Desulfobacula toluolica Tol2: one gene and its partners. The protein of the gene in region 1 interacts with the protein of each later gene in a pairwise test. Links are inferred from orthologs where the notes say so. Each region holds a gene or a part of one and is shown in the gene's direction. Other genes may lie near its edges.

What was found.
Region 2: the proteins of groL (region 1) and TOL2_RS09215 interact in binary tests that used the Escherichia coli proteins (3 or more experiments, as listed by UniProt). The link is inferred for Desulfobacula toluolica Tol2 from one-to-one orthologs.
Region 3: the proteins of groL (region 1) and grpE interact in binary tests that used the Escherichia coli proteins (3 or more experiments, as listed by UniProt). The link is inferred for Desulfobacula toluolica Tol2 from one-to-one orthologs.

What each region holds. Positions count from the first base shown.
Region 1 is NC_018645.1:1,585,068-1,593,247, forward strand. The notes cover bases 2,540-5,477. They hold groL (chaperonin GroEL), read left to right. Parts: upstream 2,540-3,151; coding sequence 3,152-4,804; downstream 4,805-5,477. Other genes in these bases: TOL2_RS07265 (FmdB family zinc ribbon protein), read left to right, coding at 2,540-2,708; groES (co-chaperone GroES), read left to right, coding at 2,816-3,103; tolQ (protein TolQ), read left to right, coding at 5,057-5,477. In the rest of the region: FtsH protease activity modulator HflK, read left to right, coding at 1-566; protease modulator HflC, read left to right, coding at 570-1,511; TOL2_RS24065 (30S ribosomal protein bS22), read right to left, coding at 1,573-1,692; TOL2_RS07260 (hypothetical protein), read left to right, coding at 1,795-2,325; more of TOL2_RS07265, read left to right, coding at 2,421-2,539; more of tolQ, read left to right, coding at 5,478-5,767; protein TolR, read left to right, coding at 5,767-6,183; TOL2_RS07290 (cell envelope integrity protein TolA), read left to right, coding at 6,193-7,164; Tol-Pal system beta propeller repeat protein TolB, read left to right, coding at 7,167-8,180.
Region 2 is NC_018645.1:2,007,389-2,015,469, forward strand. What follows is about bases 1,590-4,428. They hold TOL2_RS09215 (ABC transporter ATP-binding protein), read left to right. Parts: upstream 1,590-2,535; coding sequence 2,536-3,321; downstream 3,322-4,428. Other genes in these bases: TOL2_RS09210 (iron-sulfur cluster assembly scaffold protein), read right to left, coding at 1,602-2,000; TOL2_RS09220 (MlaE family lipid ABC transporter permease subunit), read left to right, coding at 3,331-4,104; mlaD (outer membrane lipid asymmetry maintenance protein MlaD), read left to right, coding at 4,122-4,428. In the rest of the region: TOL2_RS09195 (4Fe-4S binding protein), read right to left, coding at 1-149; TOL2_RS09200 (ATP-binding protein), read right to left, coding at 146-1,000; TOL2_RS09205 (response regulator), read right to left, coding at 1,006-1,404; more of mlaD, read left to right, coding at 4,429-4,559; TOL2_RS09230 (STAS domain-containing protein), read left to right, coding at 4,567-4,914; TOL2_RS09235 (MlaC/ttg2D family ABC transporter substrate-binding protein), read left to right, coding at 4,943-5,542; TOL2_RS09240 (HIT family protein), read right to left, coding at 5,564-5,917; TOL2_RS09245 (PAS domain S-box protein), read right to left, coding at 5,977-6,978; TOL2_RS09250 (TIGR01777 family oxidoreductase), read left to right, coding at 7,233-8,081. UniProt on the Escherichia coli protein: Part of the ABC transporter complex MlaFEDB, which is involved in a phospholipid transport pathway that maintains lipid asymmetry in the outer membrane by retrograde trafficking of phospholipids from the outer membrane to the inner membrane.
Region 3 is NC_018645.1:427,062-435,200, reverse strand. The notes cover bases 5,243-8,139. They hold grpE (nucleotide exchange factor GrpE), read left to right. Parts: upstream 5,243-6,336; coding sequence 6,337-6,942; downstream 6,943-8,139. Other genes in these bases: dnaK (molecular chaperone DnaK), read left to right, coding at 6,964-8,139; istB (IS21-like element helper ATPase IstB), read left to right, coding at 5,243-5,792. In the rest of the region: TOL2_RS01975 (class I SAM-dependent methyltransferase), read left to right, coding at 300-950; TOL2_RS01970 (cation diffusion facilitator family transporter), read right to left, coding at 1,103-1,990; TOL2_RS01965 (hypothetical protein), read right to left, coding at 2,011-2,376; TOL2_RS01960 (hypothetical protein), read left to right, coding at 2,739-3,296; TOL2_RS25345 (hypothetical protein), read left to right, coding at 3,400-3,597; istA (IS21 family transposase), read left to right, coding at 3,590-5,065; more of istB, read left to right, coding at 5,058-5,242. UniProt on the Escherichia coli protein: Participates actively in the response to hyperosmotic and heat shock by preventing the aggregation of stress-denatured proteins, in association with DnaK and GrpE. It is the nucleotide exchange factor for DnaK and may function as a thermosensor.

The sequences.
Region 1 (8,180 bases):
TGTCGGAAGCCACCATGAGAACAGTTGTGGGGGACAGGAGTATCAATGAGGTCATCAGCAAACGAGAAGAGATTGCTCTGGCTGCCAAGGATATTCTTCAAAAAGAGATGGATCAGGCCCAGTCCGGTATTAATATTGTAACAATTGAAATGAAAAAAACAAATGTTCCGGAACCTGTTCAGGCTTCTTTTAATGAGGTTAATCAGGCCATTCAGGAAAAAGAGCAGACGATTTATAAAGCAAGGGAAGAGTACAACAAGGCTGTTCCTTTAGCCCGTGGTGAAGCCAAAAGGGTGATTAAGGATGCTGAAGGGTATGCCATTGACCGGATTAACCGTGCCCAGGGGGATGCCACCAAATTTTCAGCAATCTACCAGGCCTATGCAAAAGCCAAGGATGTGACAAAAAAACGACTGTATCTGGAATCCATGCTGGAAATTTTCCCCAATCTTGGGACAAAGTATATTATTGACTCTGAACAAAAAAATATGCTGCCTTTTTTAAATATGGGTGGTGGTCAATCTGCGGCAGTTCCTCAAAATAGATTCCTTAATAAAAGTGAGTAAAAAATGAATAGTATTATAAAACCGTTGTTTTTGATTGTCGTTGCTGTTGCTGTTTTATTAACTTACAGTTCTGCCTACATTGTTGATGAAACCGAACAGGTTGTTATAACCCAGTTTGGTCGAGTTGTGGGGCAGCCTATTACCGAGCCTGGCTTGAAATTCAAGCTGCCGTTTTTTCAAATTGCCAATTTTTTTCCAAATAATCTGTTAACCTGGGATGGTGACCCAGGTCAGGTGCCCACAAAAGATAAAACCTATATATGGGTGGATACCTTTGCGCGATGGAAAATTGTTGACCCTGTCAAGTATTTTCAGACCGTTAACAATGAATTGGCAGCGATTGAGCGTCTGGATGATATCATTGATCCGGCCATGAGAAACCTTGTGACATCCTATCCTCTTGTTGAAAGTGTTCGAAATACGGATCGACCCATGGATACATTTGAATCGGTTGTTGATGAGAACAGAAAAAGGGTTCAATATAAAATTAACCTGGGCCGCGATGAGATTACAAAAAGAATCGTAAAACAGGCTGGTGAAAAACTGGTACAGTTCGGTATTGAGCTTGTGGATGTAAAAATAAAAAGAATCAACTATATTGAAAATGTTCGGCAGGCTGTTTATAACAGGATGATTGCCGAAAGAAATCAAATCGCTGAAAAATACCGGGCAGAGGGTATGGGTGAGGCAAGCAATATACGGGGTGAAAAAGAAAAAGAACTCCAGGTGATCAAATCCCAGGCATATAAAGATGCTCAGAAGATTAAGGGTGATGCTGATGCAACTGCCACAAAGATTTATGCGGATGCCTATGGTGCTGACCCGGATTTTTATGCATTTGTAAAGACAATGGAAGTCTATAAGAAGACCATGAAAAAAGACAGTACGCTGATTCTTTCAACGGATTCTGATTTTATGAAATACTTTAAGGGTATTGAACGGTAGGAAGAATATTCGAGTATTGAGTTGAATGGTTTGCAACTCAATACTCCGCAGATTACACCAGCTATTTTTTCTTTCTCTGGTGTCTGGTTTTGGCAAGGAGTTTTCTGTGTTTATGTTTCCTCATTTTTTTCCTTCTCTTTTTAATCACACTACCCAAAAAAATCACCTCCTTTGTATACATTTATATTATTTTTTTATTTTAAATTCGCTAAATAGTTACTATAGCATAATATTTATTTAAATGTCCATTTTTTATTTTGGTATAAAAAGGCACCGGATGCAAATGTTACGACACTTTAATCAAGAAGAACTTTTAAAGGTTGATGAAGCCGTAAAAGTATCGGAAGAATTGGTTAACAACTATTTTAAACTGTCTTCCGGCCAGTGGCTGAAAAACAGGTATGATATTAAGACAGCAAAAGACCTGGCTGTTCATGAGCATGTTGACGGTCCATTTGCCCAGGTTGTCAAGTATGAAGGACGCAAAAAAGATGTTCCTTTAGGGTCTTCTTCTTTCAGTTTTTATAAAGTGTGTCTTCAGGACAGCGCCATCCTTTCAATTGTTGAAAAAGCGGGCCTGCTATTGGAACCTTTTCTTTTGTATGTGTTAACCCATGAACTGGTTCATGTTGTCAGATTTTTAAAATTTCAACATCGGTATGAAAATAAAAATGAAGCTGATGTTACATTTGATGAAGAACGAAAAGTGCATCAGCTAACTTATATTATTTTAAACCAGGTATCTATTCCAGGTTTGAATCAAGTATTTGGATTTTATAAAGATTGGTTAATAATTTCGAGATCCGGCATATAGGTAAAAAATTTAGATACCCCTTCTTGACAAGGATAAATAACTTATTATTTTATCTTTGATTTTCCAAGACGACTAAAGAAAAACGGAGAAGTAAAATGCCAGTTTATGAATATCAATGTACAGAGTGCGGACAAATAGAAGAAGCACTTCAAAAAATTTCAGATTCCCCTCTTACCACTTGCCCTAATTGCAAGGGTAGTCTGAAAAAGCTGATTTCACAAAGTTCATTTCATCTTAAAGGATCGGGCTGGTACGTCACAGACTATGGCGGTGCTAAAACGGGAACAGAAACAAAATCTGATAAAAAAGCCGGTACTAAATCCAAAGAATCAAAAACTACTTCAAAAACAACTTCAAAAAAGACAATTGATTCCAAAAATTAATGTTCCAAAAATTAATATTCAAAAAATCAATGTTCAAAAAATTGAAGTTGAATAAAACAAACTATACGCATTAACACAACAAATACTATTTAAAGGAGAAAATGATCATGAGTTTGAGACCATTGAGTGACAGAATTCTTGTTGAACGTGTTGCAGAGGACGAAAAAACCAAGGGTGGTATTATTATTCCTGATACGGCAAAAGAAAAACCGGCAGAAGGCAAAATCGTTGCCACAGGTAATGGCCGCATGGGCGAAGACGGAAAACTTCTTCCAATGGATGTAAAGGTCGGGGATCGTGTTCTTTTCAGCAAATATGGTGGAACAGATGTGAAAATTGATGGTATTGATTATCTTATCCTTCGTCAGGATGATGTTCTCGGAGTAATTGAATAATTTAACGATATAAGAATAATTTAACGATATAAATGGAGATTATTGAAGATGGCAAAAGAAATTAAATATGATGCGAAGGCCCGTGAAGCAATGCTTAGGGGTGTTAAGGCTCTTGCAGATGCAGTTGTGGTTACTCTTGGACCTAAAGGACGAAATGTCGTTATTGAAAAATCCTGGGGCTCTCCCAATGTTACCAAAGATGGTGTAACTGTTGCAAAAGAGATTGATCTGGAAGATAAATTTGAGAACATGGGCGCTCAGATGGTAAAAGAAGTGTCCAGTAAAACTTCTGATATGGCCGGTGACGGTACTACTACTGCAACCGTTTTGGCCCGTGCAATCTATGAAAACGGCCAGAAGCTGGTTGTTGCAGGAAATAATCCCATGGGAATCAAAAGAGGGATTGATAAAGCGGTTTCTAAGATTGTCGAAAGTCTTGAAAAAATAGCAAAACCGACCAAAGATCAGAATGAAATTGCCCAAGTTGGAACCATTTCTGCAAATAATGATGCAACCATTGGTAATATTATTGCCGAAGCAATGGATAAAGTTGGTAAAGAAGGTGTTATCACCGTAGAAGAAGCCAAGTCAATGGATACCACTCTGGACGTTGTAGAAGGTATGCAGTTTGACCGCGGTTATCTGTCACCTTACTTTGTAACTGATTCAGAGAAAATGGTTGCAGCCCTTGATAATCCGTTTGTTTTAATCTGCGATAAAAAGATTTCTTCCATGAAAGACCTTCTTCCTATTCTTGAAGAAATTGCCAAAACTGGCAAACCTCTCATGATTGTTGCCGAAGATGTTGAAGGCGAAGCCCTTGCCACACTGGTTGTAAATAAACTTCGCGGCACCTTGAATGTTGCTGCAGTTAAAGCTCCGGGATTTGGCGACAGAAGAAAAGCCATGCTGGAAGATATTGCCGTATTAACCGGCGGACAGGTTGTTTCAGAAGACATTGGAATTAAACTTGAAAATGTAACCATTCAAGATCTGGGTCAGGCAAAAACCATTACGATTGATAAAGACAATACAATTATCGTTGATGGTGCAGGTTCCAGAGAATCGCTTGAAGGCCGTGTGAAAATGATTCGTGCCCAGGTTGAAGAAACCTCTTCTGACTATGACAGAGAAAAGCTTCAGGAAAGGCTTGCCAAACTTGTTGGCGGTGTTGCAGTGATTAATGTTGGTGCTGCCACTGAAACTGAAATGAAGGAAAAGAAAGCCAGAGTTGAAGATGCCCTTAATGCAACCCGTGCAGCGGTTGAAGAAGGTATCGTGCCTGGCGGTGGTGTTGCCCTTGTAAGATGTATTTCAGCTCTTGAAGAACTTAATCTTGAAGGCGAAGAACAACTGGGTGTGGATGTTATTGCACGCGCCATTGAAGAACCTCTTCGTAAAATTGCCGACAATGCAGGTGCTGAAGGCTCTGTTGTTATCAATAAAGTCAAAGAGGGCACAGGTGCCTTTGGTTACAATGCCTTGACAAATGTTTATGAAGATCTGATTGAAGCTGGTGTTATTGATCCTAAAAAAGTGGTTCGTTTTGCACTTCAGAATGCAGCCAGTGTTGCCTCTGTCATGCTGACCACGGAAGCCATGATCGCTGAAAAACCGGAAAAAAATGACGGCGGCGGAATGCCTGCTGGAATGCCCGGCGGCGGAATGGGCGGAATGGGCGGAATGGGCGGAATGATGTAATGTTTCGTTAAACAATACCATTCGTAATATTTGAATAAAGCCCTTGCTCATTTGATGTGCAGGGGCTTTGTTTTTTTTAACTATGCTATAAAAAAGGCAGTTCGTTTGGGTTTGAGGTGTTTTTGATTATAATTAAGAACTTGACATGAAATGCCGGCTCATATACTTAGTTTTATTAAAATTTATTTATTATCTTGCCACTGATTTGTTATGTTATCTCTATTGGGAAGGTAAATTTGTAAGAGAGGTTGTATGACCACGGAAACCGTTGGATTGTTTTACATGCTGAGCAATGCAGGCCCGGTTGTTAAATTTATCATGCTGCTGCTGCTGTTCTTTTCAATAACCTCATGGGCAATCATATTTATCAAATTCAGGTATGTAAGGAGTGCTTTTAAAGAATCTGCTGATTTTACAGATGTTTTCTGGCAGTGCCGAAATCTTTCAGATGCATTTTCAAAAGCCAAGGCATTGAGATCAAGTCCGGTCGCAAGAATTTTTATCACTGCATATATGGAGATGGCAAGATCTGACAGCAAAGATAATGAAAAAACACAGGTAAAGCGAACAGATAACTCCTATTTCCAAGCTGTCGGCAGCATAAAACGATCGTTAAACCGATCCATTGGCGTAGAAGTCAGACGTCTGGTTCAATTGGTACCGTTTTTGGCAACAGCTGGTAATACCGCCCCTTTTATCGGTCTTTTCGGTACGGTATGGGGGATCATGGATACCTTCCATGGCATTGGGTTAAGCGGGTCTGCAAGCCTTGCCGTAGTTGCTCCGGGCATATCGGAAGCATTGATCGCAACGGCAGCAGGTCTTGCCGTAGCAATACCTTCCGTTATTGCCTATAATTATTTTACGGACAGGATAAGGGTCTTGGATTCTGAGTTGCAGAGTTTTTCTTCAGATCTTTTAAATATAATGGAACGAGATATTCAAAAGCAAATGGAGGCATAATGCAGTCAGGCTCAGGTAATGATCAGTTCATGTCCGAGATCAATGTCACTCCTTTTGTGGATGTCATGCTTGTTTTGCTGATTATTTTCATGGTGACGGCTCCCATGATGGTCCAGGGGGTTGATGTGGATTTGCCCAAGGCAACCTCAAAACCATTAAACGGTAATGAAGAACGTTTGATTATTTCCATTGATGATGATTTAAAAGTGTTTATTAATGAACAGGTTGTCAGTGTTGAATTTTTGACCCGGAAGCTGGGGGCCATATTGGAAAATTTTGATAAAAAAAATGTTTATCTCAGGGCGGATAAAAAAGTGCCGTATGGAGTAGTTATCAATGTGATTTCAAAAATAAAACAAGCCGGTATTGACAGTCTCGGGATGATAACCCTTCCTGAAGATGAAAATGCATCCTGATTGACCAGTATGAGTCTCCCTATAAAAGTTAAAATCAGAAAAGACTCATTTCTTACTCCTGATCACGGCAGGAAAACAGGAATAGTTTTTTTTTCTATTTCAGTAGTTTTACACGGTTTGTTTTTTTGCGGTATGATTTTTTGTCAGGATATCAAATTATCCAAACCCCTGCCATCGGTTATTCAGATTGATCTGGTCTCTTTTTCACCGGAACCTGCTTTTGAAGAACCTGCTAAAAGTCAAGATTATTCAACAAAAAAAGGGGAAGCAATAAATAATGCTCCCATTATACAAAAAGCTCCTGTTATAAAAAAAAACCGGACAATTCCAAATTTTAAACCGGACATAAGTTTAAAAGCGAAACCAAAAAATTTGAAAGATTTGATCGCCCTGCAAGAGAAAAAAAGAAAAGAATCAGACAATAAAAAAGAGAACAAGCCGGTTGAAAAGAAGCCGGTTGAAAAGAAGCCGGTTGAAAAGAAGCCGGTTGAAAAGAAAAAGGCCAAAAAAGAAATTGATCCTGAAAAGGTATTGGAATCAGCAAGGAAACAATTGGAAAAAAAAGTTGAGGATCAGTCCCAGGCTAAGCTTGAACAAGCCCTGAGCCGTATTCAGAAAAAGGTGCAGGAGCAGGGCAAGGCAAATGAGGATCAAGGGAAGGGGGCATATGCCGGGTATGGAAAGAAGGGATATGAACCCATAGAGCTATATAAAATGGTTTTAGGTTCAAGAATAGAGCAGAACTGGGTGTTTAATGAGACCCTTGCCAGGATGAACCAGGGTCTTGAAGTCAGAATCCTGATCAAAGTATTAAAAAGCGGTGAAATACGGGATATTATTTATGAAACCAGGTCAGGAAATCGTTATCTTGATGAATCTGCAAAAAAAGCAATTAAAAAAGCAAATCCACTGCCGCAGTTGCCGGGTGGAAGGCATTCTTATGATGTTATTGTTATTTTCACACCAAGAGGGCTGAAATAAAAATGGGTTTAATTATCAGGAATAAACGGTATCTTATCTATGAGATGGTTAATAAAACTATGGTATACAGATGTTGTTTTGTGTTTATTGTTTTTTTTTTATTTCAATATGGCACTGTATATGCTCAAGAATATGATTATATCAATATCAGTAACCCATTTTTAAAGAAAACACCTGTTGCTGTAACGGGATTTAAGGCGTTTAACGGTCATGAAGTTGAGGTAACGGATGGAGAAAAAGCAAGGCGTATTTTAACACAGGCACTTGATTTTACAGGCTACCTTAAAACGATGAACCCTGTTGCATTTTTATCAAATCCGGCTGAATCCGGCATTCAGCTGGGCCAGATTAATTTTCGTGACTGGACAGGCATTGGTGCTGAACTGCTTGTTACCGGGGGGATTATTGAAACCAATGGCAAAGTAAAACTTAAATTAAGACTTTTTGATACATTTAATACAAAACTTCTGGTAGGCAAGGTATATAGCGGTTCTCGTTCCCAAATCAGGAAGATGATTCATTTGTTTTGCAGTGAAATATCCTACTCTCTTACCGGTAAATGGGGGGTGTTCAATAGTAAAATTGCATTTGTTTCAACAGTAAACGGTAAAAAAGAAATATTCACCTGTGATTTTGACGGGCAAAACGTCAAGCAGATGACCTTCCACAAAAGTATTTGTCTTTCTCCTTCCTGGTCTTTTGATGGAAAATGGCTGGCCTATGTTTCCTATGCAAAGGGAAAGCCGGATATATTTATTAAAAATTTCAATGAAAACAAAGGTGCAATTGTCAATTACAAGGGAATGAATATTTCTCCGGACTGGATGCCGGGACAGCTTAAACTTTCGGCAGCTTTAAGTTTTTCCGGGGATCAGGAAATTTATTTGTTGACCCTGACCGGAGAAATTATTAAAAGAATAACAAAAAGCTGGGGAATTGATGTGTCGCCCAAGTTTTCACCGGATGGCCAAAAAATAGTTTTTACTTCAAAACGGGCCGGAACTCCCCAGATATAT
Region 2 (8,081 bases), 420 kb from region 1 along the record:
TTAAAATCAGGACTTAATATCAGGTGAAGGTCTGCTGCATCAACATCAGCATCGCACAGAACCATGTTTTGTGCCAAAGAGGCAAAAGCTGATGTGATGCTTGTTTTTCCCGTACCGCCTTTTCCGCTTAAAATAACCAGCTCTTTCATTTGCTTTGTCCTCCTTTTTCAACCAATTGCACTATCTTCTCGAACAAGGCCTGAAATTTTTCTTTATACTCCGGCAGTTCGTCAACAACCATTTGACCTTTGGAATAGATCTGTGCAATTTTTTTATCAAAAGGAATTTCCATGAGTATGGGCAGGTTCTCCTTTTCTGCATATATTTTTACATCATCATTTCCCAAACCTGCCCGGTTGATGACAAGTCCGTGGGGGATACCAAGAATTTTAACCGTTTCAACGGCAAGCTTTAAGTCATGAAGACCAAAGGGTGTCGGTTCGGTTACCAGAAGGACAAAATCAGCTTTGTTCATTGCTGCAATTACCGGGCATGAGGTTCCGGGAGGCGCATCAATAAGGGTAACAAAGTCTGGGTCAGTATAGGATCTTACTTTTTTGATAATGGGCGGAGCCATGACCTGTCCGACATCCATGCGGCCGTGGATAAAAGAAATGCCTCTTGCTGATCCATGCTCAATTTCACCCAGAATCCGGTCTTTTTCAACAATTGCATTTTCAGGGCAGATCTCAAAACATCCGCCGCATGAATGGCACAGGTTGTCAAAGGTGAGGACATCTTTTTTTAAAACAGCAATGGCACCATATCTGCACATGTCCATGCATTTTTTACAAAAGGTGCATTTTTCAAGATCAATTTCAGGTATGGGAGCAATTACCGGTTCTTTTTTTTTCATGACAGGATTGAGAAAAAGATGTGCATTGGGTTCTTCAACATCGCAGTCAAGAAGTTGTACTTTATGTTCAATAGAAAGCGCAAGATTGGTTGATACGGTTGTTTTACCGGTTCCTCCCTTGCCGCTTGCAATACTGATAATCATCAGATTTATTCTCCTTTTGATTTGCTTGTACGGCTTGCAATTTGAGCAATGAGGTTCAGGTGATCCAAAAGCTTTTGGACATGTTCCTTATCCGGAACCAAAGGGAACTGCATCAGAACGCCTAATCCTTCATAGGCTTCATGAAACTCATCATGGGCCAGTTCGCTTAATACCACACAGTTCATCATGGCATTTTTAAAGAGGACTTTTTCGATCAGCTCTCTGCCTGTCATATCAGGCAGTTGTTCCTCCGTGATGAACAGGTCGATCTTTTTTTCTGTGAGTCTGGAAAGGGCTTCTTGTCCCTTGTCAGTCCATTCGGTTGTTATCTTATTGTCCGAAAAGGCTGTTTCAAGTTTTTCAAAGGCGTTTTTTTCCCGGCTTACCAACAGTATATGAATCATATATATTTTATCTCCCTTGATTTTTTTTGGTTCGGCTTTTATGAATTTGCAAGCCATGTGCCATGAAGGATGATAAAATGACTGATGGTTGATAAATGAATTATTTTAGTGGGTTGGAATGTTTTTGAGCTACTGGTTTGTTTTGGAAATAAAAAAAAATAGTCGCAGTTACGCGACTATTTGAATCGTTTTTTATATCAGGTTTTATCCTTTTTTAAGTCGGCCAGTGCAAGGTATAGCGCTCCCACTGCAAGCTCTGCGCAATGGAAGTGATCTTCAGGAAGGGTTTCTAAAAAATTGTCCACTTGTTCAGGTGAAATCTGCCATGCAGATTCAATTGTTTTGCCCTGGACAAATTTGGCAACCGTATTACAGCAGGCCGCTGTATTTATACAACCCTGAATATAAAAAGAGACGGATTCAATAATATCGTTTTTACAGATTAAGAAGAATTCTACGGTATCACCACAGTCTCCTGTTCTTTTTCCATATCCGTCAGGATTGGCAACTCTTTCAATCCTGTCTGTCCTTAATGCCATTTCTATATATTTTAAAGAGTGGTGGTTTAAAAAATTTGTATCATATTGACTCATCATTGCTAATTCCATTTTAAAAAAGATAAAAAACAGGTGTTATCCGCCCGGATTTCAATTATTGAAGCTTAGTATGTTTTGTGGAATCCGAATAACATCTGCTTCTAAATTAAGTCTTTAATTTAGTCAAATGTTTTTTTGTTTTTTTCATTAAAGATATAGCAAAGAGTATGCCAAATCCAGTACAGGGTTTCTGAATAATAATAACCGAATGGTTTTGGTTGTTTATGAAACACGATCGGAATAATAATTAATGGTGTTATTTTAAAATGTTGCGCAAATGCGACTTTTTATCGGGGAAAAGGATCTGTTTAAACCATCTTGACTTAAGGAGTAAGTTTAAATAAAGATATAAATTTTGATATGAAATAATGTCTGATGTTGTCATTAATCCTGAATTATCGTTGACACGGTGATTACGGTAAGTTACTTAATCAAGCTTTATTGGAATCAAATCTATTTCATTTTTTTGTTGTGGCAGGTCAGTCTGCTATGGCATTTATTAAAATTCATAAACAGATAAGTGATAAATCAATATATGATCAAAGTAGAAAATCTTGTAAAAAAATATGGTGGTATCACCGCTTTAAACCATATTAATTATCATTTTGAAAAAGGGAAAGTCACTGTCATTCTCGGGAGCAGCGGATCAGGGAAAAGCACCCTTTTAAGGCAGCTCACTGGGTTGGAAAAACCCGATTCAGGGTCTGTCTTTTTTGATGGTATGGATTTGACAACTTTGGGTAAAAAAAAAATATATGAAATCAGGAAAAAAATGGGCATGCTGTTTCAGGGATCAGCCCTTTTTAATTACCTGAATGTTTTTGAAAATATAGCATTTCCATTGCGTGAACATACAAAAATTGCCGATAATATTATCAAAATAATCGTGAACATGAAGCTGGAAATGGTTGGATTAAGGGGAGCGCAGAACCTTATGCCCTCCCAGTTGTCCGGAGGGATGACGAAACGGGCCGGGCTTGCCCGTGCCATTGTAATGGATCCCAAAATAATTTTTTATGATGAGCCCACATCCGGCCTTGATCCCATTTCAACAGGGGTGATTGATAAGCTGATAAAGGATCTTAATCAAACTTTGGATATTACAACCATTGTGGTTTCTCATGATATTGAGTCCTGTTTCAGGATTGCCGATAATATTATTATTCTTTTTCAAGGGGACATTATTGCACAAGGAACCGTGGAAGAGATAAAAAACAGTGAGGATTTAAGGGTGAAGCAATTTATCAATGGGGAGCCTGAAGGGCCTATCCCTTTTACCCGTGCGGATAAGGATTATCTGGATGAAATTTTGTTTGATTAAAGGAAAAATGTGAACTTGGAGATTGCAGCATTACTGGGACGTTTTACTTTAAATCGTCTTCAGATCTTTGGCAGGAGCGGGATTTTTTTGTTTGTGTCCATTTTTCAGGCATTTATTCCGCCGTTCCGGATATCCCGCCTGATCAAAGAAATTGAATTTATCGGATCAAAATCATTTTTGATCGTTTTTATTACAGCTCTTTTTACCGGTATGGTCCTGGGCATTCAGGGATATTATTCATTAAACCAGTTCGGATCAGAAGCCGCCCTTGGTATACTGGTTGCCCTTTCAATCATCAGGGAACTGGGGCCTGTGTTTTGTGCATTGATGGTGACAGGCAGGGCAGGATCTGCCATTGCCGCAGAAATCGGTATCATGAAAATTACGGATCAGTTTCCAGCTCTTGAGATGATGGCTGTTGATCCTTTGAAATATGTAATCAGTCCTAAGGTTCTTGCCGGGATTATCTGCCTGCCGCTTTTAACCGCTTTTTTTGACCTGGTCGGTATTGCCGGCGGATACCTTGTCGGAGTTAAACTGTTAGGGGTCAGCGAAGGCGCTTACCTGGGCAAGATGGTTACAGCCATAACATTTACGGATATTCACGGGGGAATTCTCAAGTCTTTGTGTTTCGGCCTTTTGATCACCTGGATATCTACTTTTATGGGTTTTGCGGCTGAACCAACCACGGAAGGCGTGAGTCGCGCAACCACCAACACAGTTGTTTTGACATCACTTTCAATTCTAGTTATGGATTATATCTTGACATCTTTACTACTATAGGATTTAACGTATTCATCATGTATGGACGGAAAACAGAAATTTCAGTGGGTATCTTTATGATGGTGGGCATTGCCTGTCTTGTATATTTATCCGTTAATCTGGGCAATGTTGATCTTTTCGGGTCTGACTCTTTTATGATTGACGCAAGATTTGGTTCCATAGAAGGCCTTGAGGTCAGTGCATCAGTTGAGATTGCCGGGGTGTCGGTGGGAAAAGTAAAAAGAATTACCCTTGAAGAAAATGAAGCCCTTGTACAAATGGAAATTAAAAACGGGACGAAAATCACGGATGATACAATTGCTTCCATTCGTACAAAAGGAGTTATAGGAGACAAGTTTGTCAAATTATCCCCGGGAGGATCTGATGATCTGTTGGGAGATAAAGATTCTTTGATGGATACTGAGTCTGCCATCAGCCTGGAAGAATTGGTCAGCAAATATATTTTTAAAAAGTAGCCAGACCGTGAATCTTAAAATTAACAGTGAAGAAAAAAATAACATCGGTGTCATTATCGTTGAGGGTGAAATTGACATGTTTACCTCTCCTGGTTTGCGTAATAAACTTTTGCCTTACTTTAAAGAAAAAATTAAAGGAATTATTGTCGATCTTTCAGGTGTTTTGTTCATGGACAGTTCCGGTATTGCAACACTTGTTGAGGGACTTCAATGGAGCAAGAAAAATAATAAGGATTTTATCTTGACAGGGTTGGGGAAAAATGTGCTGAATTCACTTTCCCTGACAAAACTGGATAATGTGTTTAACATAAAAAAAGATTTTGATGATGCATATAAAATTTTGTGTAAACGTTAAAAAGTTTTTTTGTTTTGGGAGGATTTAGATGAAACGATTTGGGCTGGTTGTTCTTGTTTTATTTGCTGTATGTGTCTTTATTCCGGTAAATAATGCAGTTGCATCTTCTGTTCAGGATCAGTTGAAAACCACCATTGATAATGTTATGCAAATATTGAGTGATCCGTCTCTTACTGGAGAAGAATCTACTGCAAAAAGAAGAGCATCCCTTCGAAAAGTTATCCATGAACGATTTTCTTTTGCTAAAATGTCACAATTGAGTCTTGCCAGACACTGGAATCAGAGAAGCGATGAGGAAAAAAAAGCCTTTATTGAACTGTTTGGGCAACTCCTTGAGGATACCTATGTTGCCAAAATAGAAGCCTATACCAGTGAAAAAGTGATCTATGTAAAAGAGTTTGTAAAAAAGAATAAAGCACAAGTGTCTACCAAAGTTGTTTCGGACACAGTTGAAATTCCCATTGATTATCGAATGTATCAAGCAAAGGATGGTTCCTGGATGGTCTATGACATGGTGATCGAAGGCGTAAGTCTGGTGGGAAATTATCGCTCCCAGTTTGATCAGATCCTGCGGAAAAATTCCTATGAGAAGCTGGTGGAAGAACTCAAAGAAAAAATGGGCAGTTGATGTTTTTTTCGATTTTTAGAATCAGTAGTTCATTTTGTCAGGAATAACACCACGGACTCCTCCTCTGGGATTTGGTGTATCATTGGTTCTTCTGGGAATAAGATGTATATGGGTGTGAAATATTGTCTGACCTGCGGTTTTACCGCAATTGACGCCAATATTAAAGCCGTTAACCGTTGTATCTGTTTTAAGGATCTTTTCTTTCAGTATTTCAATTAATTTATGGGAATCGCAAAGTTCCTGCCTGGTCATTTTAAAATAATCAAGACAATGTCGTTTGGGAATGACAAGCATATGGCCCCGGCTTACGGGTGACCGGTCCCTGATGGCAAAAACCGTTTTATTTTCAACAAGTATGTTTAATTGTTCTGTCATGCAAAATACACAATGTTTTTTTGTTGTTGTGTTGTTTTCTGATAAAACAGGTGAGCAGTTCATTTGATTCCCGATGATTTATTGATATCAAAAATATTTCCTTTTGTGTATTTTTTTGTTTCATAACGTGTGATATGGGTCAGTTTCTTTGTAATAGCCCCGAGTCGTTCCGCCTGGGATAACATGGCATTGACAAAGAGTCTGTTTGGATCATCATTTTTGATGTTTAATTTGAGAAGTTCCAGGTTCCCGATAATAATCTGCAAAGGCTGAGTCATTTCATTGCAGATTCCGCCAGCTGTTTCTATGGCGGCAAATACTTTTTCAGTTGTTTTTAAATCTGTAATGTCGTTGGCAAAGACACAAATTCTGTCCACTTGATTTGATTTGTTAAAAACCGGGTACAGCGTAACTTCATAATGTCTTTTGCGATGCTCTTTTTGATAAATGATGGGATTGTGAGTCTCAGTGACTTCATCCATAAGCAATTTGAGTTTTGAAAAATCAGGTTCATTGAAAAAAGCATTAAGATTTTTACCAATCATCTCCTGGGGACTGTTGTTAAACAGCAACGCTCCAGGTGTATTCAGGTTGATAATATTGCCTTCTATATCGGAGAGGTAAACCAGGCTTTTTGTGGCATTAATCATTGCCCTTATGGTACTCTCGCTTTTTTTCAGGATGTCTTGAGCCCGATTTTTTTCGGTGATGTCATGGACAATGGAATACAAGACCTTTTGATTATTAAATTCAACAGGTCCACTGTAAACTTCAACATCTCGGATCTCACCATTTTTTAACCGATGGTGAAAATTGAAATAACTGCGCTTTTCAAGTTTGCTGTTTTCCATTTCCTGTTTTAGTTCTTGTTCAGACAGGGTGTTGATTTTTGATATATTCATGCCTATCAGCTCTTTTTTTGAATACTGATAAAATTTAAGCGCCGCAGGATTGGCATCAATAATTGACCCGGATTCAGGGTCTATGATCAACATGATTGCATGGGAGTTTTTAAACAGGCTTTCACAAATGACATTTTTTTTTTGTCGGTCTGATGACATCTTTACCCGCCTTGAGAGTTTTATGTTCAATTTTTTTTTATCTGGATATAGCATAAAGAAAAAATCAATAAAAGGCCCATGCATATTTTATTTTACAGTTGTTAAGTGAAAAAGTGTGGTTATTTTTTCAACTTAACCTTTCAAAGATAAATAGCTTGATCACAAAAACGGACATTGGCTCACTAAATGTGACGGTTGACCGATATTTTTATCAAGCACAACATAACACACAATATAATAATGGATTAATTGTTATGAAAAAAATATTAATTACAGGTGCTTCCGGGTTTATCGGCAAAAGAGTTGCCCGGCTTTTTCTGTCAAAGGGATATTTTGTAACCGGTTTAGGTACATCTAAAGCCCATCTGTTTTCAAGAAAATCTCAAAGATTTGAACACAGGTTTGAATGGGTCAGTGCTGATACGACCATTGAAGGAAAATGGCAGGATCATGTTGCAGGATCGGATATTATTATTAATTTGGCCGGTCGAAATATTTTTCGGTATTGGACAAAAAAATACAAACAAGCTATTTATGATTCCCGTATTTTAACAACCCGGAATATTGTTAATGCCATTGAACCTGGAAAAACACACACTCTTTTGACAACTTCTGCCGTGGGGATTTATGGGGATCGCAAAGAAGACGTATTAACGGAGAAAACAGAGCCTGGAAGGGGATTTCTTTCAGATGTGTGTAAAGATTGGGAAAAAGAAGGCTTAAAAGCCCGACAAAAAGGAGTCCGCGTTTCAGTCATGCGACTGGGTGTTGTACTTGGGAATGAAGGGGCTTTGTCTTTGATGACTCCTGCATTCAAGTTGTTCGCAGGCGGTCCGTTAGGAGATGGCAGGCAATGGTTTCCATGGATACATATCAAGGATCTTGAAAAAGCCGTTGAATTTATCGTTGAAAATTCAGATATTGAGGGAACATTTAATTTTACAGGGCCGACACCAGTTCGCCAGAAGCATTTTGCCAAAGCCCTGGGGCGTGTTTTGCACAGGCCTGCGGTTATACCTGCACCGGCTTTTATGGTGAGGGTGGTGATGGGTCAGCTTGGCAAGGCTTTTTTGCAAAGTCAAAGAGCGGTTCCCAAGCATCTG
Region 3 (8,139 bases), 1.2 Mb from region 1 along the record:
AAATCATTATCAATAGTGTATGATGCGTGATTGTATTCAAGCAAAGGGGCATTCCTTGTTGGAATCATTTTTTTTTAGTTTATCTTCGCTACCCTTGTTTTTGTCCAAGCATTGAATGTTCAGGGAATCAGAAGACGTTTTTCAAGGCAATTCGATAACCAGGTTTCGTTGATGCTGTAAGGTTTTAATTTTTTTTAAATAGCGGCCCTGGCAGATCAAGCTGCCACAACAAAGATTGAAAGTAGCTGTTTGGATTTTTAAAAACTTTCATATAAAAAACTGCTTTAATCAGGAGAGATATGTCTTCACTTCGTATCCGTTATCAAACTATTGAGTTTAAAGATGTCGATATTCATGTTCGTACGTTACGAGACACACTCCAATATCTTGATGTTAATGGTGTTGCTGAAAAATTAGGCATATCATCGGCTACATGGCCCTTATTTGGGGTTATCTGGCCTTCAGGAAAGGTGCTTGCACATCACATGATTGATTATGAGGTTGATGGAAAACAAATTTTAGAAGTCGGCTGCGGTATTGGGTTGGCAAGTTTGGTACTCAACCATCGCCTCGCAGATATTACCTCTACAGACTATCATCCTGACGCTGAACCTTTTCTGATGGAAAACGTTAAGCTCAACAAAGGTAAAAAAATACCGTTCGTTCGTATGGGATGGTGCGACAACAACATTAATTTGGGCAAATTTGATCTCATAATTGGAAGTGATTTGTTGTATGAACCGGATCATGCAGAGCTGTTGTCCAGTTTTATTGATCATCATGCAAATAATCATTGTGAAGTAATAATCGTTGATCCGGGACGCGGTAAACATGCTCGTTTCAGCAAAAAAATGGTGAGTCTTGGCTACTCTCATACGCAAAGCAAACCAGTCCATACGGACTATCTGGCCCGACCGTTCAAAGGACAAATTCTAAGCTATTCACGTTAGTGAAGGACTCTTTTGCAAATTCATATTACAGCAACCTTTTGTACAAGCCCAATAAATAGATTTTGTGAAAAGCTCCGACTTCTTGCCCCTGAACTCAGGAACAAGGGGATCAACCGCCCATAGGGAATATTTTTTTTACAGGCTATATGAATTTATTCCGGTTCAGATAAATTTATTTCAGGTTCCAGGTGAACCATTACATCAATGATTTTGGGATTTTTTTGAATAAGGGTATGTTTTACCTCTTCAGATATATCGTGACCCTGGATAACAGACAAATGCCCGTCAACTTCCAGGTGAAGATCAATATAAATATAATTGGCAATCTTGCGGGTTCTCAATTTATGGACGCCTTTAACATTGCGTATGGTTTTTATTGTTTTTTTCAGTTCAATAACTTTTTGCTTTGAAATGCCGGTGTCCAAAAGATCATTAATATTGGTGAAAAAAATCTCAAGGCCTACTTTAATAATAAATGCTGATACAATGATTGCACCGATCTGGTCTAGAAATCCCAATCTTGGATCTATTAAAGAAGCCAAAATTGCTACAAGGACGGGGATGGAGGAAAACGCATCGCTTCTATGATGCCAGGCATTGGCTTTAAGGGAGGATGAATTGATTTTAATGCCAACTTTATATGTCACCTTGAAAAGTATTTCTTTCACAAAAATGGAAATCAACGGACCAATAGTGACGATCCAGTTCAACTGAGCCTGCTTCCTTTCCAATAAAGATACTATACCATTATATCCAATTGTACAGGCAACCAAAATAAGGATAAATCCAATAATAATGGTAATAAAAGATTCTATTTTCTGATGCCCATAGGGATGGTCATCATCCGGCGGTGCAGTCCAGTATTTTACACCGAACAAAATGACCAGGTCAGAGGATGTGTCTGAAAAGCTGTGCAGGGCATCTGCAACAACTGCCTGGCTGTTACCCAGAAAACCAATTAAAAACTTGATGACGGAGAGTATTATATTTGCCACAAGGCCTATCAAGGTAATATTTTGAATTTGATTTTTTTTGTTCATTTTATTTGATTGCAATTTTTTTATTCTTTTAACAGCTTAATTTTTACGATTTGTCCTTTTTTATTAATATATGCTATACCTTTTGCCAAGGTCCGCTGCGATTCAGAACTAACGATTTCTACGCCCTCTTCATAAAGAATAATTGACAAAAACTCTTCTTTTTTTGAGTCTGACTTGGTTTTTAAAATATTAGTATTCGATGTAGTTACTTTTTTGTTGCTACCGCTCATTTTGGATGGTGTTTCACTCATTTCATAACGTGCTTTGTTTCTTTCCGAAATTAGCTCAGAAACCTTTGAATAATTGTTTTCTTCTTTTTCATTTTGACAAGCTGAAATTCCAAAACAAAAAATTAACAATGCATACAAAAAAAATCTTGATTTCATTTTATCTCCTCTGAACAAATCTTTTCCTTTAACTGTGAGATAAGATTCAATATCATCATTCTATAACAATCATAAAAAAAAATTATTACCCTCATTTTCTATGATGTTCATATTATTATCCTTTGGTAAAGAATTAAATTTCCCAAATGTCCTTTAATCAATATCAGTAATTGTCAGGCCCGACCTGAAAATGTTCTTGGTGTCCCGGTTTCAAGATGTGTTTTCTTCGTTTAATTTTCTTCTCCTAAAAATTAAAAATTTAATTCTTATCTTCTTCATTTTTCTTCCTTCCGTAAGAGCATCTTCTTCCCGTAAAATTTGCTTTCATAAGCAGCGAATTTTATGTTGGAGGCGATGTGTAGATGATGCGTATTCTGAAGAAAAGATGCCAAAATTGCAGAACATTGTTTGTGCCTGACTCCAGAAATTACAAATCTCAACAATATTGTTTTAAACCTGAATGTCGTAAGGCCAGTAAGAAAGCAAGTCAGGAAAAATGGCTGAGCAAATCCGAAAATCAGGATTATTTTCGATGTCCGGAAAACGTTGAACGGGTCCAAAAATGGAGGGAAAATCATCCGGGGTACTCCAAACGACCAAAGCAACCACATGCGTTACAAGATCTCTTACCGATCCAACCTACTGAAAACAAAAGCAATATCATCGATTTTGAGTTACAAGATCTCTTACAGGGACAACCAACTGTTTTAATAGGATTAATTGCTCATTTTACCGGAACAACGTTACAAGATGACATAGCATCTTTTCTCCTTCGTATGAAAAAATACGGGCAGGACATTTTATGTTCACAACCCCAAATAGAAGGAGATTCAAATGATTGCAAAATCCCCGATTTTAAAGTCCCGGATACGGAAGGTACCCAAAAGTTTCAGCTGGGTCGATCATCGCCTGGTACGTGAAAAATACATTGACCGATGTACGCACGTCCAATCGGTTCTGTACCTATTCCTGGTATGTGTGGCCGACAGTAAAGGCCTGAGTTTTTATGGAGACAAAGCCATTATGAGCAGGTTAGCCATGGATCAAGCTGATTTGCATGGAGCACGGTTCGGTTTGATCCGGCATGGTCTGATAGCCTGGCAAAAACCTATCTATCAGGTCCTTGGTCTTGACCCAGTCCCGAAAAAGACAAGGCGATGCAAATCCATGATGCGACTTTCGGATATATTGAAAGTGGCAGCGGAGGGCACCCATGATTGATTACGAGACCTATGTTCAAATCAGAAATTATTTTACCCGGGACGGTTTGACCTACAGCCAGATCTCAAATTCACTCGACCTGGACCCAAGGACCGTTGCAAGATGGGCCAACCAGAAAAGGTATCAGCCCCGGAAATCAAGCCCGAGGAAAAGCAAATTGGACCCGTTTAAAAACACCATCTTACAAATGCTTGAAAAGCATCCTTACAGTTCCCGGCAGGTCTTTCAACGGATAACCGAAGACGGGTTTGCCGGCGGGATCACCATTGTTGAAGATTATGTCAGAAAAGTACGGCCTCCCAAAACCAAGGCCTATTTAAAATTGTACTTTGCCCCGGGTGAATGTGCCCAGGTAGACTGGGGATCTTACGGCACGGTCCGGGTGGGTTCAACGACCAGGCGATTGAGTCTTTTTGTAATGGTAATGTGCCACAGCCGAATGATGTATGTTGAATTTACGGTATCGCAAACCATGGAGCACTTTTTGGGATGTCACCAGAACGCATTTGAATTTTTTGGTAAGGTGCCTGAAAAAGTGATGGTGGACAATCTTAAATCCGCCGTTTTAAAAAGGATCGTTGGCAAAGCACCTGTATTTAATCCCAGGTATCTTGATTTTGCGGATTATCATGGCTTTACCATTATTCCCTGCAATGTGCGAAAGGGCAATGAAAAAGGCCGAGTGGAAAATGCAGTGGGATATGTCAAAAAGAATCTGCTCAACGGCCTTGAAATCTCTGATTTTAAAATCATGGAACCGCTTTGCAAAAAGTGGCTTGATACGGTTGCCAATGTCAGGTGCCACAGGGAGACCGGTAAAAAACCCTGTGACATGTATGCCGAAGAACGGCCCCATCTTCATTCACTGCCTGCTGAGCCCTATGATATCGGCGTGATCAGGCAGGTCCGGGCTTCAAAACAGTATCGGGTGACCATTGACACCAATTATTACACCGTGCCTGCCCAGTTAGCCGGTGTGGCATTGACAGCAAAACTGTACCCGGACCGTATTTGTTTTTACCACGACAATAAACTGGTGGGCCGCCATGTCAGGAGCTATGATCGCAGAAAGGATGTTGAAGATCCGGATCACTCAAAAATCCTTTTGAACCAAAGAAAGAAGGCCAAAGACCAAGTCATATATATGCGATTCTTAAGCCTGTCTGACAAAGCCCAGGAATATTTTAAGCAGTTGCAGAACAGGCGTCTGAATGCCTCTCATCATGTCCGGCAAATCGTTGCCTTAAGTGAAATCTACTCCAGAGAGCAGGTTGCCATGGCCATTGAAGATGCGTTCTCATTTTCTGCATTTTCCTGCGAGTATATCGCCAATCTCCTTGAACAACGTTCCCGACCCTCCAGGGAACCCGGAGCCCTTTACCTCACCCATAAAAGTGATTTGTTGGATCTGACAATCCAGGCCCCTGACATTGACATTTATACCGCCATAGGAGACCAAGATGCCTGATTTAGAAAAGTATCTGTCCCACCTGAAATTACCCTATCTCCGGGATAATTATGAATCCGTTGCAACCATGGCAGCACAGAAACAGTGGACCCACATAAAATATTTATCTGAACTTGTCAAACAGGAATCAAGGCTGCGCCGGGACAAAACAAGACAGCGCCGAATCCGCATGGCAAAGTTCCCGGTGATCAAAACATTGGATCAGTTCAACTGGTCATGGCCCCGGAAAATAAACCAGCCCCAGGTCCAGAATCTGTTCCGTCTTAAATTTATTGAACAAAAAAACAATATCGTTTTCATCGGCCCGGTGGGTGTCGGCAAAACCCATATTGCAACGGCTTTAGGATATCAAGCATGCTTGAAAAGCCATACGGTTCTATTTGCTTCAGCTATAGATGTCGTGAATAATCTGGTGGCAGCCCAGCAGGCCGGTCAATTGAAACAGGAACTGAAAAAATACCTCAAACCAGCCCTGCTCATCATGGACGAATTAGGTTATTTGCCCATCGACAAAATCGGTGCAGACCTTTTGTTCCAGATTATCAGTCAGCGTTATGAACAAGGTGCCATGATCATCACTACAAACAGGGTGTTCAAGGACTGGCCCCAGATCTTCAATAATGACATGACACTGACATCAGCACTTCTGGATCGGCTCCTTCACCACACAGAGCCTGTCGTTATTGAAGGCAAAAGTTATAGAATGAGAGACGTGACAGAAGAATAAACCGGAAAGACCGGTCGGCAAAGTCATCGCTGCCCGGTCTTTTATCCAGCTACATTTTTAAACCGGGAGATTTATGACATTTTCACGCCGCCGCTGACAGTAATTGAGCAGCAAGTAATATACCAAAAAAAATAGTTGTTCAAAATAGTTGTCCAATTGATATTTTTAATTCTTACAATCCAACTCAAAGAATATAGCACGAAGAATTAGGCTTGAAAAAAAAATCAAAAGCAACTATATATAAGCGTCCGGCTGTGCAGGCCGGGTTTGGATAATTCTGATCGGTCGCCTCGTAACAGAAGGCCATGAACCTCGTCAGGTCCGGAAGGAAGCAGCGATAAGTGATCTCTTCTGTGTCGTGGATCGATCCCGGTCACGCAATTTTCCTTTAACCCTTCTGCCAGCCGGATCTTTTCTTTTAAACCCCATTTTTTTTATATCTTGACATGTTTTTAAACAGACTTATTTTTCTGCCATAATTTAATAGATAATTTTTTAGTAAAGCAATCTTTATGATAAGGAATATTTGGAGCAGGAGAAAAAATTGGCAAACGAAAAAAAAAAAAAAATAGAAACCGAAAATGAGGATTCTCCCAAAAACGAGGCTGAAAAAGCTAAGACCAAAGACGATTCCGATAAACCAGCAAAAAAAGATACATCTGAAAAGGAAGGTATCAATGAACTCAAAGAACAGCTTTTATTTGAAAAGGACCGTGTGTTGAGGCTTTCTGCTGAATTTGAGAATTATAAAAAAAGAAAACAGCGGGAATTAGATGAATTTAAAAAATTTGCCAACGAAACGGTCTTTAGACAATTTTTAACTGTTGTGGATAACCTTGAAAGAGCAATTCTTTCAGCAGAAGAAGTTTCAGAAGATGACGGCTTGCTTGAAGGAGTCAAACTGACATACAAGGATATTATCAAATTGTTTGAAACCTTTAATGTTAAGCCGGTAGAGGCTGAAAACAAACCGTTTGATCCAAATTTTCACCAGGCCGTCAATCAAGAAAGTACAGATGAAGTTCCTGAAAACACTGTTATAACGGTACTTCAAAAAGGGTATCTTCTTCACGACAGGTTAATCAGGCCTGCTATGGTTGTTGTCTCAAAAAAAACTGAAAAAAAAACTGAAAAAACAAAAGAAAATTAAAGATATCTCGGAGGGTATATTATGGGTAAAATAATCGGAATAGATTTAGGAACAACCAATTCCTGTGTAGCAGTTATGGAAGCGGGCGGTGAAGCAAAAATAATCACAAATGCAGAAGGTGGAAGAACAACACCATCTATTGTTGCGGTGTCTGAAAGTGGTGAACGAATTGTTGGCCAGGCAGCAAAACGACAGGCTGTCACCAACCCTGAAAACACAGTATTTGGTGTAAAAAGATTGATTGGAAGAAAATTCAATTCAAAAGAAATTCAAACGGACATCCCTAATCTTCCTTATAAAATTGAAGCCGCTTCCAATGGCGACACCCGAATCAATTTAAGAGGGAAACAACACAGTCCTGCTGAAATCTCATCCTTTATATTGGCCAATATTAAAAAGACGGCTGAAGACTATTTGGGAGAAGCAGTCACAGAAGCGGTTATCACCGTACCCGCTTATTTTAATGACAGCCAGAGGCAGGCTACAAAAGATGCAGGAAAAATCGCCGGGCTTGAAGTAAAGAGAATTATTAATGAACCAACAGCCGCCTCATTAGCTTATGGTCTGGACAAAAAAGGCGAAGAAAAAATTGCCGTATTTGATTTGGGCGGCGGTACATTTGATGTTTCAGTCTTAGAGATCGGTGACGGAGTGTTTGAAGTAAAATCAACATCCGGGGATACCCATTTAGGCGGGGAAGATTTTGACCTGAGAATCATTGATTATATTGCCGATGAATTTAAAAAAGAGCAGGGAATTAATCTGAGGACTGATAAAATGGCACTTCAGCGTCTTAAAGAAGCGGCTGAAAAAGCAAAGATGGAATTGTCAACATCAACTGAAACCAGCATTAACCTGCCGTTTATCACGGCAGACGCCTCAGGCCCGAAACATCTTGACGTAAAACTTAGCAGGGCAAAACTTGAATCCCTGGTAGCCGATCTTTTGGATAAACTTGAAAAACCTTGCCGGATTGCTTTAAAAGAAGCCAACCTGGGATCAGGTGGCGTTGATGAGGTGGTTCTGGTCGGTGGTATGACCCGTATGCCGGCAGTGCAGGAAAGGGTTGAGAAAATTTTTGGACAAAAACCCCATAAGGGTGTAAATCCCGACGAAGTCGTTGCCATGGGTGCTGCAGTGCAGGCGGGTGTTCTTCAAGGGGATGTGAATGATGTCCTTTTACTTGATGTTACGCCG